3 regions of the Saccharothrix australiensis genome follow, and region 1 is predicted to be linked to each of the others. Evidence: riboswitches for the same ligand, from Rfam matches in the RefSeq annotation. Region 1 holds a riboswitch; each other region holds the start of a gene.

The links. Region 1 has a riboswitch for glycine ahead of gcvT (glycine cleavage system aminomethyltransferase GcvT). Riboswitches for the same ligand answer to the same signal wherever they lie in the genome.
Region 2: linked by a shared signal. The riboswitch ahead of gcvP (aminomethyl-transferring glycine dehydrogenase) and the one ahead of gcvT (glycine cleavage system aminomethyltransferase GcvT) in region 1 are both predicted to bind glycine.
Region 3: linked by a shared signal. The riboswitch ahead of gcvH (glycine cleavage system protein GcvH) and the one ahead of gcvT (glycine cleavage system aminomethyltransferase GcvT) in region 1 are both predicted to bind glycine.

The regions. Positions count from the first base shown of each region.
Region 1 covers NZ_RBXO01000001.1:6,466,546-6,472,271, reverse strand. The annotation lists gene C8E97_RS27310 (helix-turn-helix transcriptional regulator) at 1-270, shown strand, start outside; gene C8E97_RS27305 (hypothetical protein) at 738-1,094, shown strand; gene C8E97_RS27300 (DUF3817 domain-containing protein) at 1,117-1,419, shown strand; glycine riboswitch at 1,488-1,575, shown strand; glycine riboswitch at 1,577-1,662, shown strand; gene gcvT (glycine cleavage system aminomethyltransferase GcvT) at 1,770-2,870, shown strand; gene glyA (serine hydroxymethyltransferase) at 2,880-4,145, shown strand; gene C8E97_RS27285 (hypothetical protein) at 4,238-4,696, opposite strand; gene C8E97_RS27280 (S9 family peptidase) at 5,138-5,726, shown strand, end outside.
Region 2 covers NZ_RBXO01000001.1:6,185,711-6,191,436, reverse strand. The annotation lists gene gcvH (glycine cleavage system protein GcvH) at 1-226, shown strand, start outside; gene garA (glycogen accumulation regulator GarA) at 340-804, shown strand; gene ftsR (transcriptional regulator FtsR) at 801-1,715, shown strand; gene C8E97_RS26105 (bifunctional nuclease family protein) at 1,859-2,332, shown strand; gene C8E97_RS26100 (MerR family transcriptional regulator) at 2,901-3,467, shown strand; glycine riboswitch at 3,544-3,634, shown strand; gene gcvP (aminomethyl-transferring glycine dehydrogenase) at 3,796-5,726, shown strand, end outside.
Region 3 covers NZ_RBXO01000001.1:7,183,437-7,189,162, forward strand. The annotation lists gene C8E97_RS30530 (L-serine ammonia-lyase) at 1-1,330, opposite strand, end outside; gene gcvH (glycine cleavage system protein GcvH) at 1,336-1,716, opposite strand; glycine riboswitch at 1,858-1,949, opposite strand; gene ald (alanine dehydrogenase) at 2,217-3,323, shown strand; gene C8E97_RS30545 (hypothetical protein) at 3,757-3,939, shown strand; gene C8E97_RS30550 (hypothetical protein) at 3,941-4,318, shown strand; gene C8E97_RS30555 (ABC transporter ATP-binding protein) at 4,365-5,618, shown strand; gene C8E97_RS30560 (ABC-2 transporter permease) at 5,618-5,726, shown strand, end outside.

The sequences.
Region 1 (5,726 bases):
CGGGCGCCCGAGGTGCCCGAGGTGCTGCTCGCGGCGGCCGCCAGCTACTGGCAGCTGGTGGGCGACCTGTCCGAGGCGGAGCTGTGGTGGGACGCGGGCATCAGCCCGCTCGACCAGCGCGCTCTCGACTACCGGGCGGCCGGGCTCACGCCCGCCGACCTGGGACGTCGGCTCGGGCCGATGACGGTGCTCCAGCACCTGCGTCGGGGCAGTGCGGCGGCCTGGTGCGTGGCCAGGTTGCAGCGGCAGCGCCGGGACGGCGTCGCCTAGGTCCGGGCGTCGCGCCGCTCGCGGCGCGACGTGCGCACGGAGACGTGGGCAGGACCAGCACCAGACCGGGAGGGCGGGCTCCTGTGCCGGGAGCCCCTTCCGACGGGTGACGGCCACCCGGCGCGCCACGAAGTACGCTGGGAGCCGTGTCCACCCCACCACTCCCGCGCGAGGCCCCGCCGGCAGGCCGGGACCCCGCCGGCGGTGAGCACGCGCCCAGGCCGGACCGCGCGGCCGACGCCCGCGCAGGCGACACCCGCGCCACCGGGACCCGCGCCACCCGCACCGGTGTCGCCGGGACCGGTGTCGCCGAGACCCTCGCGGCGCACACCAGCGCGGCCCGCGGCGGCGACGTCGGGACCGGTGACGTCGAGGCCGGTGACGTCGAGGCCGGTGACGTCGAGGCCGGTGACGTCGAGGCCGGTGACGTCGAGGCCCGCACCACCGCGCGCCGCCTCGGGACACCGCTGGCCATCGCGGTCGTGTGCCTGCTGTCGCTCGTCGTGTGCTGCGGCCTGGCCTACTGGCAGTGGGAGCGGTTCTCCGAGGCGGGCGGCACGTGGCAGAACCTCGGGTACGTCTTCCAGTGGCCGCTGTTCGGCCTGTTCCCCGCGTTCATGGTGTGGCGGATGCGCAGGCTCGCCGCCCGCCGCGACGCGGGCGACGCCGCGCCCGGACCCGCGCCGGCCGCCCCGGAACGGGTGATCACCGAGCGGGTGGTTACCGTGGACGCCGTCAGGACACCCGCGCACGACGACGAGGACGACGAGCTGGCGGCGTACAACCGCTACCTCCGGGAACTCCACGCGCGGGACCAGCGGTGAGCGAAGGCAGGTCGGTAGGGCGATGAGCGGTGCGTTGGGCCGGTTCCGGTTCATGGCTTACGTGGTCGGTGTCGGCCTGCTCGGGCTCGTGGTCGCCATGTTCGTCAAGTACCTCGGCGACAACCCCGGCATGATGGCGGTCGTCGGCCCCGTCCACGGGTTCCTCTACGCCATCTACCTGGTCCTCACCGTCGACCTGGCGCTCAAGGCGCGCTGGTCGCTCAAGGGCACCGCGCTGGTGCTGCTGGCGGGCACCATCCCGTTCGTGTCGTTCTACGCCGAGCGCAAGGTCGTCGAGAGCGTCCGGGCGGAACGCGCCCTGTGACCGGCTCCCGGTTGACCGCGCCCGCCGGGCCCGCCTAGCGTCTGGCGGTACCAACTGAACACGGCCGTCGATGTCGCGCGGGAGAGTCCCCACCAGGGGCGCCGAAGGAGCAACTCCTCCCCGGAATCTCTCAGGCACAGCTACCGCCCGACGAAGGCAACTCTGGAAAGCAGGCAGCACGCCTCGCCCACGGTGCAAGCCGCGCTACCGCGGCGAAGCTCTCAGGCCCATGACAGAGGGGGAGGCTCACTCAGGCGAGGAGTCTCCCGATGGACCGTGTCATCCTTCGTAGCGGCAGGCCGACCGACCAGGTCGGCGTCACTGCCGTGCCCGCCACCAGGGAGGACCCCGTGGAAACCCGCCGGACGCCGCTGCACGCCGAGCACGAGGCGCTGGGCGCCCAGTTCACCGACTTCGCGGGCTGGCGGATGCCGCTGCGCTACGACAGCGAACTCGCCGAGCACCACGCCGTGCGCACCTCGGCGGGCCTGTTCGACCTGACCCACATGGGCGAGATCGTGCTCACCGGGCCGGAGGCGGGCCGCGCGCTGGACCACGCGCTGGTCGGCCACGCGTCCGCGATCGGCGTCGGCCGCGCCCGCTACACCATGATCTGCGCGGCCGACGGCGGCGTGCTCGACGACCTGATCGTCTACCGCACCGGCGAGCAGGAGTACCTGGTCGTCGCGAACGCGTCGAACGCGGCGGCGGTGCACGAGGAGCTGGTCGCGCGGGCGAAGGGCTACGACGCCGCGGTCGAGGACCGCTCCGCCGACTACGCGCTGCTGGCCGTGCAGGGCCCGAAGGCGACCGCGATCCTGGCCGGCCTGACCGGCACCGACCTCGCGGCGGTGAAGTACTACGCGTCCTACCCGACCGAGGTGGCGGGCAGGCCCGCGCTGCTCGCCCGCACCGGCTACACCGGCGAGGACGGGTTCGAGCTGTTCCTCGCGCCCGCCGACGCGCCGCACGTGTGGGGCGCGCTGCTGGCCGCGGGCGCGCCGCACGACCTCAAGCCCGCCGGCCTCGGCTGCCGCGACACGCTGCGCCTGGAGGCCGGGATGCCGCTGTACGGCAACGAGCTGACCGCCGCGCGCACCCCGTACCACGCGAACCTGGGCCGGGTCGTGAAGCTGGACAAGCCCGAGGACTTCGTCGGCCGGGACGCCCTGGCGGCGGTCGCGGAGCAGGGCGTGGACGCCCGCCTGGTCGGCCTGAAGACGACGTCCCGCCGCGCGCCCCGGCACGGCTACGCGGTGCTGGACGCGGCGGGCGCGGTCATCGGGGAGGTGACCAGCGGCGCGCTGTCGCCGACGCTGGGCTACTCCGTGGCCCTGGCCTACGTGCCGCCCGCGCACGCCGAGCCCGGCACCGAGCTGGCCGTCGACATCCGGGGCAGGCAGGAGCCCGTGGAAGTCGTCGCGCTGCCGTTCTACAAGCGCAACTCGTAGGGAGACCACATGTCCGAGCACTTCAACACCTCCCTCGCGGAGTTCGACCCGGAGGTCGCCGAGGCCGTCGCCGCCGAGCTCGGCCGGCAGCAGGGCACCCTGGAGATGATCGCCTCCGAGAACTTCACCCCGGTGTCGGTGCTCCAGGCGCAGGGCTCGGTGCTGACCAACAAGTACGCCGAGGGCTACCCCGGCCGGCGCTACTACGGCGGGTGCGAGCACGTCGACGTCATCGAGCGACTGGCGATCTCGCGGGTGAAGGAGCTGTTCGGGGCGGCGTTCGCGAACGTGCAGCCGCACTCGGGCGCGCAGGCCAACGCGTGCGCCATGTTCGCCCTGCTCAAGCCCGGCGACACCATCCTCGGGCTGGACCTGGCGCACGGCGGGCACCTCACGCACGGCATGCGGATCAACTTCTCGGGCAAGCTGTACGACGTGGTGCCGTACCACGTGTCCGATGTGGACGGTCGGGTGGACATGGCCGAGGTGGAGCGGCTGGCCGCCGAGCACCGGCCGAAGCTGATCGTCGCGGGCTGGTCGGCCTACCCCCGGCAGCTGGACTTCGCGGAGTTCCGGCGGATCGCCGACTCGGTCGACGCCTACCTCATGGTGGACATGGCGCACTTCGCGGGCCTGGTCGCGGCCGGCCTGCACCCGAGCCCGGTGCCGCACGCGCACGTCGTCACCACGACGACGCACAAGACGCTGGGCGGCCCGCGCGGCGGCGTGATCCTGACCAACGACGCCGACCTCGCCAAGAAGATCAACTCGGCGGTGTTCCCCGGCCAGCAGGGCGGGCCGCTGGAGCACGTGATCGCGGGCAAGGCGGTGGCGTTCAAGCACGCCGCGTCGCCGGAGTTCGCCGACCGCCAGCGCCGCACCGTCGAGGGCGCGCGCATCCTCGCCGACCGGCTGTCGCGGCCCGACGCGGCGGCGGCCGGCGTGAAGGTGCTGACCGGCGGCACGGACGTCCACCTGGTGCTGGTCGACCTGGTGGACTCCGAGCTGGACGGCAAGCAGGCCGAGGACCGCCTGCACGAGGTGGGCATCACGGTCAACCGCAACGCGGTCCCGAACGACCCGCGCCCGCCGATGGTGACCTCGGGCCTGCGGATCGGCACGCCCGCGCTGGCCACGCGCGGGTTCGGCGCGGCGGACTTCACCGAGGTGGCCGACATCATCGCGGCGGCGCTCCAGCCGTCGCCGGACCTGGCGGACCTCCGCGCGCGGGTCGAGGTGCTGGCGGCCAAGCACCCGCTGTACCCGTCGCTGTAAGGCTCCTCGCGGCAGGCGTGGTCCCCCGGCTCGGCACCGAGCCGGGGGACCACGCCGTTCGAGGGGTGCGCATCGCCCTTCGGGCGGGGGGATCACGCCGTTCGAGGGGGTCCGGCGGGGGGATCACGCCGGTCGAGGGAGTCCTTGTCGAACCGGTACAGGGTGCGGCCCGCGCCGTCCGGCACGACCTCGCCCATCTTCGGCACGCTCTTCGCCACGAGCGTCACCGGGGGTGCTTCGGCCGGTGCGGCGGCGGGTTCGGGCGCGCCGGACCGGGTCGCGGCGGGTTGCCGCGCGGCTCCCGGCACGTCGGGTCGCGGCGCGGCGGTTTCGGGCGCGGCGGGTCGCGGCGCGGTGCGGCCGGCGGGGGTCGTGGCGGCAGGCGCGGCCGGGGCGTCGGGGTAGCCGGCGCGGGCGGCGGCGTCCACCGGACCGGTCCGCGCGGTGCTCGCGTCCCGCACGCCCACGGCGCCGGGATTCCAGACGACCAGCGCGAGCACGGCCGCCAAGCCGCCCGCGACGGCGACGGCGATGCGGTTGCGTCGGATCACGGTCAACTCCTCCTCGGTCCGTCGATCGCTGTACCGACCACCACGCGCACGTCGTAGGGCCGGTTCGGCGCGGGGTCCGGGACAGGGGTCGGGCGCGCCGGGACCCTCAGGCGGCAGCGCGTCGGCTCCGCGGCGATGTCGTGTTTTCGGGGGAACCTGTATCCGAGTGATGTCAGTGACTGACATCACCGCCTGTCGCCTCGCTCCGCGACCTGGTCGGGAGGGGTCGGCGCGCCGCGTCGTCCCGCCGGGACGCGATCCGACGGGCGGGACCCGCCGGCGGACCGGGCCGTCGTGACCACGCGTCCTGTGTGGACGCCGGACGGGGGCCACGCGCACGTCCACCCGTGCGGACGCCGATCCGGACGGCGGCGCGCGGACGGCCGACCGCGCCGGAGGACGTTCGTGGAGGCGTCGGCGACCAGGACATAAGGTGTGCCCGTGGGCAACGAGACCTCCTTCCCGCGCCAGCACGCGCGCACCCAGCGGTTCACCCTCGGGGCTCCGCGGACCTTCACCGTCACACCCGACGGCGGCCACGTGTACTTCCTGCGCACCGCCGCGGCCACGAGCCGGGCGAACGGCCTGTGGGCGTTCGACACCGCCACCGGCGCCGAGCGGCTGCTGGTGGACCCGAACACGCTGCTCACCGACCCGGAGGACCTGTCGCCGGAGGAGCGGGCGCGGCGCGAGCGCACCCGCGAGCAGGCCGCGGGCATCGTCGGGTACGCCACGGACACCGACGTGACGCGAGCCGCGTTCGCCTTGTCCGGGCGGCTGTTCGTGGTCGAGCTGGCGTCCGGCTCGGTGCGCGAGCTGCCGGCCGGCGGCAGCGTCGTCGACCCCCGGCCGGACCCGACCGGCCGCCGGGTCGGGTACGTCGCGAACGGCGCGCTGCACGTCGTGGACCTGGAGTCCGGCGAGGACCGGGCGCTCGCCGAGCCGAACGGGCCGGACGTCACGTGGGGCCTGGCCGAGTTCATCGCGGCCGAGGAGATGAGCCGCTTCCGCGGCTACTGGTTCTCCCCGG
Region 2 (5,726 bases), 280 kb from region 1:
CCAGACGCTCGGTGAGGTGGAGTCCACCAAGAGCGTGTCGGACCTCTACGCCCCGCTCGCGGGCGAGGTGGTGGCCCGCAACGACTCGCTCGACCAGCAACCGGACCTGGTCAACACCGACCCGTACGGCGAGGGGTGGATGGTGGAGCTGCGGTTGGCGGACCCCGCCGCGGTCGACGACCTGCTCGACGCCGCCGCGTACCAGGAGCTGGCGGCCGCGGAGTGACGTCGATCTTCCGGAAGCTCTTCGGTCGGTGGGGGAGCCGCTCCTCGGACCAGGGGTCGGGCACGATAGGTTCTAGCGGTCTCGACGGTTCCAGCAGCAGGAGGAGAGCTCAGGTGAGCACGAACGACGGGCCAGGCGTTCCGCCCGAGCAGTCCCCGGAGCGGACCTCCGTTTTCCGGGCGGACTTCCTCGCCGAGGTAGAGGGCGCCGAAGCGCCCGCCCAGGAGCCGGCGGTCGCCGGCGTCGACGCGCTGCCGGCGGGGTCCGCCCTGCTCGTGGTCAAGCGCGGTCCGAACGCGGGTTCGAGGTTCCTGCTGGACCGGGACACCACCAGCGCGGGCAGGCACCCCGACAGCGACATCTTCCTCGACGACGTGACGGTGTCCCGCCGGCACGCCGAGTTCCGCCGCGAGGGCGGCGAGTTCGTGGTGATCGACGTGGGCAGCCTGAACGGCACCTACGTCAACCGCGAGCCCGTCGACCAGGCGGTGCTCGCCAACGGCGACGAGGTGCAGATCGGCAAGTTCCGCCTCGTGTTCCTGACCGGTCCGGGCGCCGGGGGTCAGGGGGCGCAGTGACGGCGGCCGGGCGGCCACAGCGCGGGGGTCTGAGCATCGGCGCGGTGCTCGCGCAGTTGCGATCGGACTTCCCCGACGTCACGATCTCCAAGATCCGTTTCCTGGAGTCGGAGGGCCTGGTCCGCCCGGCGCGCACTGCCTCGGGGTACCGGCAGTTCACCGCGGCCGACGTCGAGCGGCTGCGGTTCGTGCTGGCCGCGCAACGTGACCGGTACCTGCCGTTGAAGGTCATCAAGGAGCACCTGGACGCGGTGGACGCGGGCGGGTCCGCCCGCGCGTTGCGCGCGGTCGACGGGGTGGCTGCCGGTGGTGCGGCCGCGGTCGGTGCGTCGGCGCTCGGTGCGGCTGCGGACGGTGTGGCGGTCGACGGCGCGGTGGTCGATGGCGCCGCGGTGGCCGGTGGTGCGTCGGCGGTCGGTGGTGTGGCGGCCGGTGGCGTCCGTGCCGGTGTCGGTGGTGTGTCCCCGATGAGGCAGGTCGTGGAGCCGCCGGCGGGGCAGTCGTCGTTCCCGGCGGGGTTGTTCGCGGACCAGTGCGCGGCCCGGTTCGCGGCGCCGGCCGGGTCCCGGATCAGCCGGGAGGAGCTGCTGGCCCGGTCCGGGCTCGACCCGTCGGTGCTCGCCGAGGTGGAGCGGGCCGGCCTGATCAGGGCCGGTGTCTACGACCAGGACGCGGTCCAGGTCGCCCTCACCGTCCGGGCCATGACCGAGCGCGGGCTCGAACCGCGCCACCTGCGCGCGTTCCGGGCCGCCGCCGACCGCGTCGTGGGGCTGGTCGACCAGGTCGTCCCGCACCGGGCGGGCGCGGACGAGGTCGCGCGTGAAGTCGCCGCGCTTTCCGTAACGCTGCACACACTGCTGGTGAAGACGGGCCTCCGCGACGTCGCAGGTGGTCGGGTTTCGCCCAGGTGAAGCCGTGTCCGCATTGTGATCCGGTGGTACCCGGTGGTTGCGCACAGAGCCCGCTTGGCGGGTAGCGTCGAAACTGGAGATGGGAGATCCTCGTTCGGAACGGGGACGCCAGAATTTCAGCGCGCTGAGGGAGGCGAGACCCGATGAGCGAGATGCGCGTCGTGGGCGTGCGGGTGGAACTGCCCGCCAACCAGCCGATCCTGCTGCTGCGCGAAACCGAGGGGGAGCGCTACCTGCCGATCTGGATCGGGTCGGTCGAGGCCACCGCCATCGCCCTGGAGCAACAAGGCGTCCGGCCCGCGCGGCCGTTGACCCACGACCTGCTCAAGGACGTGATCGGGGCGTTGGGGCGGCAGCTGGAGCAGGTCCGGATCACGGACCTCCAGGAGGGCACCTACTTCGCCGAGCTCGTGTTCGACGGTGACGTCCGGGTGTCGGCCAGGCCCAGCGACTCGGTCGCGCTGGCCCTGCGGATCGGGGTGCCGATCCACGCCGAGGAAGCCGTGCTGGCGGAAGCCGGCCTGATCATCCCGGACGAGCAGGAGGACGAGGTCGAGAAGTTCCGCGAGTTCCTCGACTCGGTGTCGCCGGAGGACTTCCGCGGCGCGGACACGTGAGGCCGGGGCTGCCGGGCTCGGCCGCGTGAGGTCGGTATCGCGGCCCGGTGAGGGTTCGGTGCGGCAGGGTGTCGAAGCGTAAAAGCGTCCTCGCCGGACGGGCAGGCCATACGGGGAGAACACGGAGCCGGAGGTCTGCGCGGGCGGCGCGCGGCGCGCCGAGGGCGTGTTGCCGGCGGGGCGCCTGGCGCGGCAGTGGTGTGGGTGGGTGACGGAGCGGGGACCACGGGGTGCCGGTCCATCCGCGAAGTGGAGCGGCCCCCCGTGGCGTGTGCGGTGCGTTGTGGATCAGCCCCGCGTGCCACCCCCCGGTGTCACACCTCTGGATTACACAACGTCAGTGGTGTTGCGCTAAACGATCACTAAACGTCACCCGAATGGCTTACATCGGCCGACTCTCTCAACCTCAGGTTGAGGTTGAGGTGCGACACGCTCAGCGCGTCGCGTTGACCTGCCCCCTAGGCGGTCTTACCGTCGAACTCAGGTGAATTGCCACGGTGTGATTCGAGCACCGCTGGCGGCTTCACGTTGGTCGCCGGCTGTGCAGCCGGACCGAGGGGAGGCAGGCGTGGTCGAGGAAGCGCCCATCCGGGCCGGGACCGGCGAACAGGGTGAGCTGTTCCCGGACTCCTCGCTGCCGGACGAACTCGTCGGCTACCGGGGGCCCGCCGCGTGCCAGATCGCCGGCATCACCTACCGCCAGCTCGACTACTGGGCCCGCACCGGACTGGTCAACCCGACCATAAGGAGCGCGCACGGGTCCGGCAGCCAGCGGCTGTACTCGTTCAAGGACATCCTCGTCCTGAAGGTCGTCAAGCGGTTGCTGGACACCGGGGTCTCGTTGCAGAACATCCGGGTCGCCGTCGACCACCTGCGGCGGCGCGGGGTGCAGGACCTGGCGCGCATCACGTTGTTCAGCGACGGCACGACGGTCTACGAGTGCACCTCGCCGGAGGAGGTCGTCGACCTGTTGCAGGGCGGGCAGGGGGTGTTCGGGATCGCGGTCAGCGGCGCCATGCGGGAGATCAGCGGCACGATCCACGAGTTCCCCGCCGAGCGCGCGGACGGCCTGGAGGTCGACGAGGCGCCCAACGACGAGCTGTCGCGGCGGCGGCGCACCAGGGCCATCGGGTGACGCGCCCGCCTGAGATCCGCGTCGCCTCCGCGGCTTCGCGGTCCGGCCCGCCGGGTACCATTCGCGGGTAGTCGCTTTATCCCGTGCGGGAGAGTCCGAGTCCGTCTCGGCGCCGAAGGAGCAAATCCTCCCCGGAACCTCTCAGGCGCAAGGACCGCGCGGGTGAGACGCCTCTGGAAAGCGGGTCGGGCCACCGACCCCGCCGACGGTGCAAGCCCGCACGCCGGGTGAAGCTCTCAGGCGCCCGGTTCGGGCGGAAGACAGAGGGGGAGGGCAACGGCACCAGTGTTTCCGCAGAAGGAAACGGCCCGGCCCCGGAGGCGTATCAATGACGCAGGACCGCATCCCCCTCGCTGCTCTTGAGCACGGCACGCCGTTCGCCGACCGCCACGTCGGTCCCCGACCCGCCGAGTTGGCGCGGATCCTCGACGTCATCGGCGTCGGGTCGTTGGAGGAGTTGGCGCAGCGCGCCGTGCCGGAGTCGATCCGCGAGCGGGACCTGGTGCTGGGCCTGCCCGCGCCGGCCACCGAGACCGAGGCGCTGGCCGAGCTGCGCGCGCTGGCGTCCCGCAACCGCCCGCTCAAGCAGATGATCGGCCTGGGCTACCACGGCACCGTCACGCCGCCGGTGATCCGCCGCAACGTGCTGGAGAACCCGGCCTGGTACACGGCGTACACGCCGTACCAGCCGGAGATCTCGCAGGGGCGGCTGGAGGCGTTGCTGAACTTCCAGACCGCGGTGGCCGACCTGACGGGCCTGCCGCTGGCCAACGCGTCCATGCTGGACGAGTCGACGGCCGCCGCCGAGGCGATGACGCTGGTCCGCCGGGCGGGCAGGCACAGGTCGAACCGGTTCGTGGTGGACGTCGACACGCTGCCGCAGACGCTGGCCGTGATCGGGACCCGCGCCGAGCCGCTGGGCATCGAGGTGGTCACCGCCGACCTGTCGCAGGGCCTGGAGGGGCTGGGGCTGGGCGGCGACTTCTTCGGCGTCCTGCTGTCCTACCCCGGCGCGTCCGGCGTGGTCCGGGACCAGGCGGCGCTGGTCGAGGAGATCCACGCGGCCGGCGCGCAGGTCGTCGTCGCGGCGGACCTGCTGGCGTTGACGCTGCTGCGCCCGCCCGGCGAGATCGGCGCGGACGTCGTGGTGGGCACGAGCCAGCGGTTCGGCGTGCCGATGGGGTTCGGCGGGCCGCACGCCGGGTACATGGCGGTGCGGCAGGGGCTGGAGCGGCAGCTGCCGGGCAGGCTCGTCGGCGTGTCGGTGGACGCGGACGGCTCGCCCGCCTACCGGCTCGCGTTGCAGACGCGTGAGCAGCACATCCGCCGGGAGAAGGCGACCAGCAACATCTGCACCGCCCAGGTGCTGCTCGCGGTGATGGCGTCGATGTACGCGGTGTACCACGGGCCGGAGGGGCTGGCGGCGATCGCGACCCGCGCGCACCGCATGGCGACCGTGCTGGCCGCCGGGCTGTGCGAGGGCGGCGTCGAGGTCGTGCACGGCGACTTCTTCGACACCGTGCGGGCACGGGTCGAGGGCCGGGCCGCCGAGGTCGTGGCCGCCGCCCGCGACCTGGGCGTGAACCTGTGGCAGGTGGACGCGGACGTCGTCTCGATCGCGTGCGACGAGACCACGACGCGCGACGACCTGTCGGCGGTGTGGAAGGCGTTCGGGGTGACGGTGTCCGACGTCGACGGGCTGGACGCCGACACGGCCGACGGCATCCCGGCGGACCTGCGCCGCACCTCGGACTACCTGACCCACCCGGTGTTCCACGCGCACCGCTCCGAGACGGCCCTGCTGCGCTACCTGCGGGCGCTGTCGGACAAGGACGTGGCGCTGGACCGCAGCATGATCCCGCTCGGCTCGTGCACCATGAAGCTCAACGCCACGGCCGAGATGGAGCCGGTGACGTGGCCGGAGTTCGCCGAGCTGCACCCGTTCGCGCCCGCCGAGGACGCGGCCGGCCTGCTGTCGCTGGTGCGGGACCTGGAGGCGTGGCTGGCCGAGGTCACCGGGTACGACGCGGTGTCGTTGCAGCCCAACGCGGGCAGCCAGGGCGAGTTCGCGGGCCTGCTGGCGATCCGCGCCTACCACCGGTCGCGGGGCGAGGCGCACCGCGACGTGTGCCTGATCCCGTCGTCCGCGCACGGCACGAACGCCGCGTCGGCGGTGATGGCGGGCATGAAGGTCGTCGTGGTGAAGTGCGACGACCGGGGCAACGTCGACCTGGACCACCTGCGCGAGACGGTCGGGGC
Region 3 (5,726 bases), 720 kb from region 1:
GTGCCGTCTCCTTGTACTTGACCTTCATGTCCTTGCCGGTCTCCCGCATGGTCTTGATGACCTTGTCCAGGGACACGAAGTGGGAGCCGTCACCGCGCAGCGCCATCCGGGCCGCGGTGATGGCCTTGATCGACGCCAGCGCGTTCCGCTCGATGCACGGGATCTGCACGAGCCCGCCGATCGGGTCGCACGTCAGCCCGAGGTTGTGCTCCATCGCGATCTCGGCGGCGTTCTCGACCTGTTCCGGCGAGCCGCCCAGCACCTCGGCCAGGCCGCCGGCCGCCATCGAGCACGCCGAACCCACCTCGCCCTGGCACCCGACCTCCGCGCCGGAGATCGACGCGTTCTCCTTGAACAGCACGCCGACCGCGCCCGCGGTCAGCAGGAACCGCACCACGCCCTCGTCCGACGCGCCCGGCACGAACCGGGTGTAGTAGTGCAGCACCGCCGGGACGATGCCGGCCGCGCCGTTCGTCGGCGCGGTCACGACCCGGCCGCCCGCGGCGTTCTCCTCGTTGACCGCCAGCGCGAACAGCGTCACCCAGTCCATGACGCGCAGCGGGTCGGTGGCGTAGTGCTCGGACGCCAGCCGCTGCCGCATCTCGGCCGCCCGCCGCCGCACCTTCAGACCGCCCGGCAGCACACCGGTCTGCGAGCAGCCGCGGTCGACGCACTCCTGCATCACCGCCCAGATGTGCAGCAGCCCGGACCGCACCTCCGCCTCGGACCGCCACGACGTCTCGTTGGCCAGCATGACCTCGCTGATGGACAGCCCGGTCTCGCGGGTGCGCGCCAGCAGCTCGTCACCGGTCTTGAACGGGTGCGCGACCCTGGTCTCGTCCGCTTTGATCCGGTCCGCGCCGGTCGCCGTCTCGTCCACCACGAACCCGCCGCCGACCGAGTAGTACACGGCCTCGTCGACCACCTCGTCGCCCCGGTAGGCGGCGAAGCTCATGCCGTTGGGGTGCAGCGGGAGCGACTTGCGGCGGTGCATCACCAGGTCGGTGTCCTCGGTGAACGGGATCTCCCGCACGCCGCCCAGCAGCAGCCGGCTCGTCGCGCGGATCTCGGCCACGCGCGTGTCGGCGACCGCCGGGTCGACGTCCTCCGGCCGGTGCCCCTCCAGGCCCAGCAGCACGGCCTTGGGGCTGCCGTGCCCGTGGCCCGTCGCGCCCAGCGAGCCGAACAGCTGGACGTGCACCCGGTCGACCTCCCGCACGCGATGGCCCAACCGCGCCACGAACATCGTCGCCGCGCGCATCGGGCCGACCGTGTGCGAGCTGGACGGCCCGATGCCGACGGAGAACAGGTCGAAGACGCTGATGGCCACGGCGCTCAGTCCCCGGTCAGTTCCGCGTACTTCGCGGCGGTCAGCAGGCCGGAGGCGTCCTCCACGGCGACCTTGAACAGCCAGCCACCGCCGTACGGGTCGTTGTTGATCAGCGACGGGTCGTCGACGGCGGCCGTGTTGACCTCCACGACCTCGCCGCTGACCGGCGCGTACAGGTCGCTCACCGACTTGGTCGACTCCAGCTCGCCGCACACGTCGCCGGACTTCACGCGGTCGCCGACGGCGGGCAGCTGCACGAAGACGATGTCGCCGAGGGATTCCGCCGCGTAGGACGTGATGCCGATCGCCACGGGGTCCTGGGTACCCGGCGCCCAGTCGACCCACTCGTGCTCGGGGGTGTACAGCAGGTTGTCCGGAAGGTTCACGTCGTCAGCTCCTCGGTCCACGCGGTCCAGGTCCCCCTCTCTGTCCTGGGACCTGAGAGCTTCGCCGGCGTCACGACGGTCGTGCCGTCGATCGGTCCGGCTTGCACCGTGGGTGCGCGCGAGCACGCTTTCCAGAGTCGCCTCGCCCGAGCGGTTCTCGTTGCCTGAGAGTGTGCGGGGTGCTTGCTCCTTCGGCGCTCCAACGACGCTGGAGGCTCTCCCGCCCGGGTTCCGGTGCCGCACGGGGCACCGCGGCCGATGTTGAGTTGGGCGAACGCGAGCACGCTAAGTCCCCGGCACGACGGGTGTCAACGCGCGCCCGGACGGTCGCCGCGGACAGGTCCGGTTGTCCGTTCGGGTGGGGCCCGGTTGTCCGTTCGGGCAGCACCGGTTGTGCCGGCGGCACAACCGCGCGGGTGGCGGTTCGTACCGCCCGCACGATGACAGCCGGATGGCGGTACCGGACCTTTGGGCGTAACAACGGCTGAAGGAGCCCCACCGTGCGGATCTCAGTACCTCGCGAGATCAAGAACCACGAATACCGCGTCGCGCTGACCCCGGCGGGCGCCCACGAGCTGACCCAGCGCGGCCACGACGTGTACGTCGAGGCGGGCGCGGGTCTCGGGTCGGCCATCACCGACGACGAGTACCTGGCCGCCGGCGCGAAGGTCCTGGCCACCGCCGAGGAGGTGTGGGGCGAGGGCGACCTGGTGCTCAAGGTCAAGGAGCCGATCGCGCGCGAGTACCCGCTGCTGCGCAAGGGCCAGACCCTGTTCACCTACCTGCACCTGGCCGCCGACCAGCCGTTGACGCAGGCGCTGCTCGACTCGGGCACCACCGCGATCGCCTACGAGACCGTGCAGGCGCCGAGCGGCGCGCTGCCGCTGCTGGCCCCGATGTCCGAGGTCGCGGGCAGGCTCGCGCCCCAGGTCGGCGCGTTCTCGCTGATGAAGCCGTCCGGCGGCCGGGGCGTGCTGCCCGGCGGCGTGCCCGGCGTGCACCCGGCGCGGGTGGTCGTGATCGGCGGCGGCGTCGCGGGCCTGAACGCGGCCACCATCGCCGCCGGCCTGGGCGCGGACGTCGAGATCCTGGACACCAACGTCGACCGGCTGCGCCACATCGACGCCCTCTACCGGGGGCAGCTGCGCACCGTCACGTCCAACCGCTTCTCGGTCGAGCAGGCCGTGCGCGAGGCCGACCTGGTCATCGGCGCGGTGCTGGTGCCCGGCGCGAAGGCGCCCAAGCTGGTCAGCAACGAGCTGGTGGCGCGGATGAAGCCCGGTTCGGTGCTGGTGGACATCGCGATCGACCAGGGCGGCTGCTTCGCCGACTCCCGACCGACCACGCACGCCGACCCGACCTACCAGGTGCACGAGTCGGTCTTCTACTGCGTCGCGAACATGCCGGGCGCGGTGCCGCGCACGTCCACCTACGCGTTGACGAACGTGACCCTGCCCTACGCCGTGGCGCTGGCCGACAAGGGCTGGGAGGCGGCGCTGCGCGCGGACAAGTCGCTCGCGCTGGGCCTGAACGTCCACGACGGCCTGCTGACCAACCAGCCGGTCGCGGAGGCGCACGGCCTCGCGCACACCCCGATCGACCTCTGAGATCGGACCTCGGGAGGGGCGTCCACCACGGTGGGCGCCCCTTCGCGCACGTCCGGGCCGGGCCGACGCCGGTCCGCCGGCCACTTCGGACCGGGTGGGACCGGTGCGGAGCAGGTCGGGACCAGGCCCCGGACGCAGAAAGGCGGCCCGCTCAACCAGCCTGGGGGTCACTGGGAGCGGGCCGCACCGCCAATCCTAGCCGGGAACGGGGTGCCGTGCCCAGCCGCCCCGCCCATCTGACTCACATTTCTCCACCTTGCGGACCACCGTGCGTGTCCCGCCTCAAGCAAACGAGTGAATTCGTCGCGTAACGGGTAAGTCACGACCCCCGGTCGGCCGATGGACAAGGCGGACGGACACCACGGCGCCGCGGGTCCGCCCACACCGCGTGGCGTTGCCCACGCGCCGCCGCGACCCTCCGATCGGAGCGCACATGGCTGAACCGCAGGGGTGGATCGACTGTCACGACCCGTTCGGGCGGGACCGGTCGATGACGGTGCTGGTCGAGGAGGACCGGGTGCTGCTGGTCTCGCCACCCGGCGAGTCGGCTGTGATGTCCGTCACGCAGACCCGCAGGCTGCACCGCCTGCTGGACCAAGCCGCCGACAGGATGTGACGTGGACGAGACCCTGCGCGCCGCGGTGCTGCACCGGCTCACCCAACTGGAGGAGGTGGCCGAACGGGGCGCGGCCGAGGCGCTGGTGCCGCTGGCCCGCGCGGAGATCAACCGGCTCGCCGACGGCTGGCGGCTGCTGCTCACCGTGCACCAGCCCGACCCCGACGGCCGCTGCGGCGCCTGCCCCGGCGTGCTGCGGCACAAGAAGTGGCCCTGCCAGGTGTGGACGATGGCGCACCAGCACCTCATCGGCGAAGGGCTGCCGCACCGCGAGCGGCGGCGTCCGCTGCGCAGCCCGTTCTCCCGCGCGCGCGACGCGGAGACGACCACCGAGCTGCCGCCGGTGGCCTCGAAACCACGGCACGCCCTACCCGACTGACCCTCCTAAGGCAGGATGGCTCCCGAAGAACATTCGGGAGGGACGCGTGCACGACGGCAGTGGCCGCATCGTGGTGCAGAACTTGACCAAGCAGTTCGGTCCGGTCGCAGCGGTGCAGAATCTCAGCTTCACGGTGGAACCGGGGTCGGTGACCGGCTTCCTCGGCCCCAACGGCGCGGGCAAGACGACGACGCTGCGCATGTTGCTCGGCCTGGTGACGCCCACGGCCGGCATCGGCCTGATCAACGGCAGGCCGTTCCACCAGCTCGGCAACCCGGCGCGGGTGGTCGGCGCGGTGCTGGAGGCGCAGGGCTTCCACCCCAAGCGCTCGGCGCGCAACCACCTCCGGGTGTACGCGGCGGCCATCGGCGTGCCGGACGCGCGGGCCGACCAGGTGCTGCACCTGGTCGGGCTGGGCGCGGCGGGCGACCGCCGGACGGGCGGGTTCTCGCTGGGCATGAAGCAGCGCCTGGCGCTCGCCACCGCCCTGCTCGGCGACCCGCAGGTGCTGGTGCTGGACGAGCCGTCGAACGGCCTGGACCCCGAGGGCATCGCGTGGCTGCGGACGTTCCTCCAGTCCTACGCGCGCAGCGGGCGCACCGTGCTCATCTCCAGCCACCTGCTGGCCGAGGTGGAGCAGACCGTGGACCAGGTGGTGATCGTGTCGCGCGGCCAGACCATGTACTACGGGCCGCTGGACAACCTGCGCGATTCGCAGCGCAGCCGCGTCCTCGTGCAGCCGTCCGACACGTCCGCGCTGGTGGCGGCGTTGCAGGCGGAGGGCGTCACGACGATCGAGCAGGTGCCGGACGGTCGGATCGCGGTCACCGGGGTGGAGGCCAGGCAGGTCGCCGACCTGGCGCTCAAGGCAGGCGTGTCGATCTACGGCATCCAGGAGGAGAAGGCCGACCTGGAGCAGCTGTTCTTCCAGCTCACCAACGGCCAGTACACGGCGTCCGGGCCGAACCAGTACGCGGGCCCGCAGGGCACCGGCTACTACGCGCCACCGCAGGACTACCAGCAGCAACCCGGCTACCAGCCACCACCCGGCTACCAGGGCTCGCCACCGCAGGGCTTCCCGCAGCAGGCCGCCTACCAGCCGCAACCCGGCCAGTTCCCGCCGCCCACGCCGCCCGGCCAGTACCCGCCGGGGCAGTTCCAGGCCGGCCCGTACCCGCCGGGGCAGTTCCAGCAGCCCACGCCGCCGCCCGGCTACCAGGACCCGCCGTCGGGCTACCAGGACCCGCCGTCGGGTTACCAGCAGGGGCAGGGCCAGGGCGGTCTCGGGGGTGGCGCGTGATGTTGGGCAACCTGATCAAGTCGGAGTTCCGCAAGACGACCACCACGGGCCTGTGGTGGGGCCTGATGATCCCGACCGTGCTGATCGCCCTCGGCTGGGCGCTGGGCA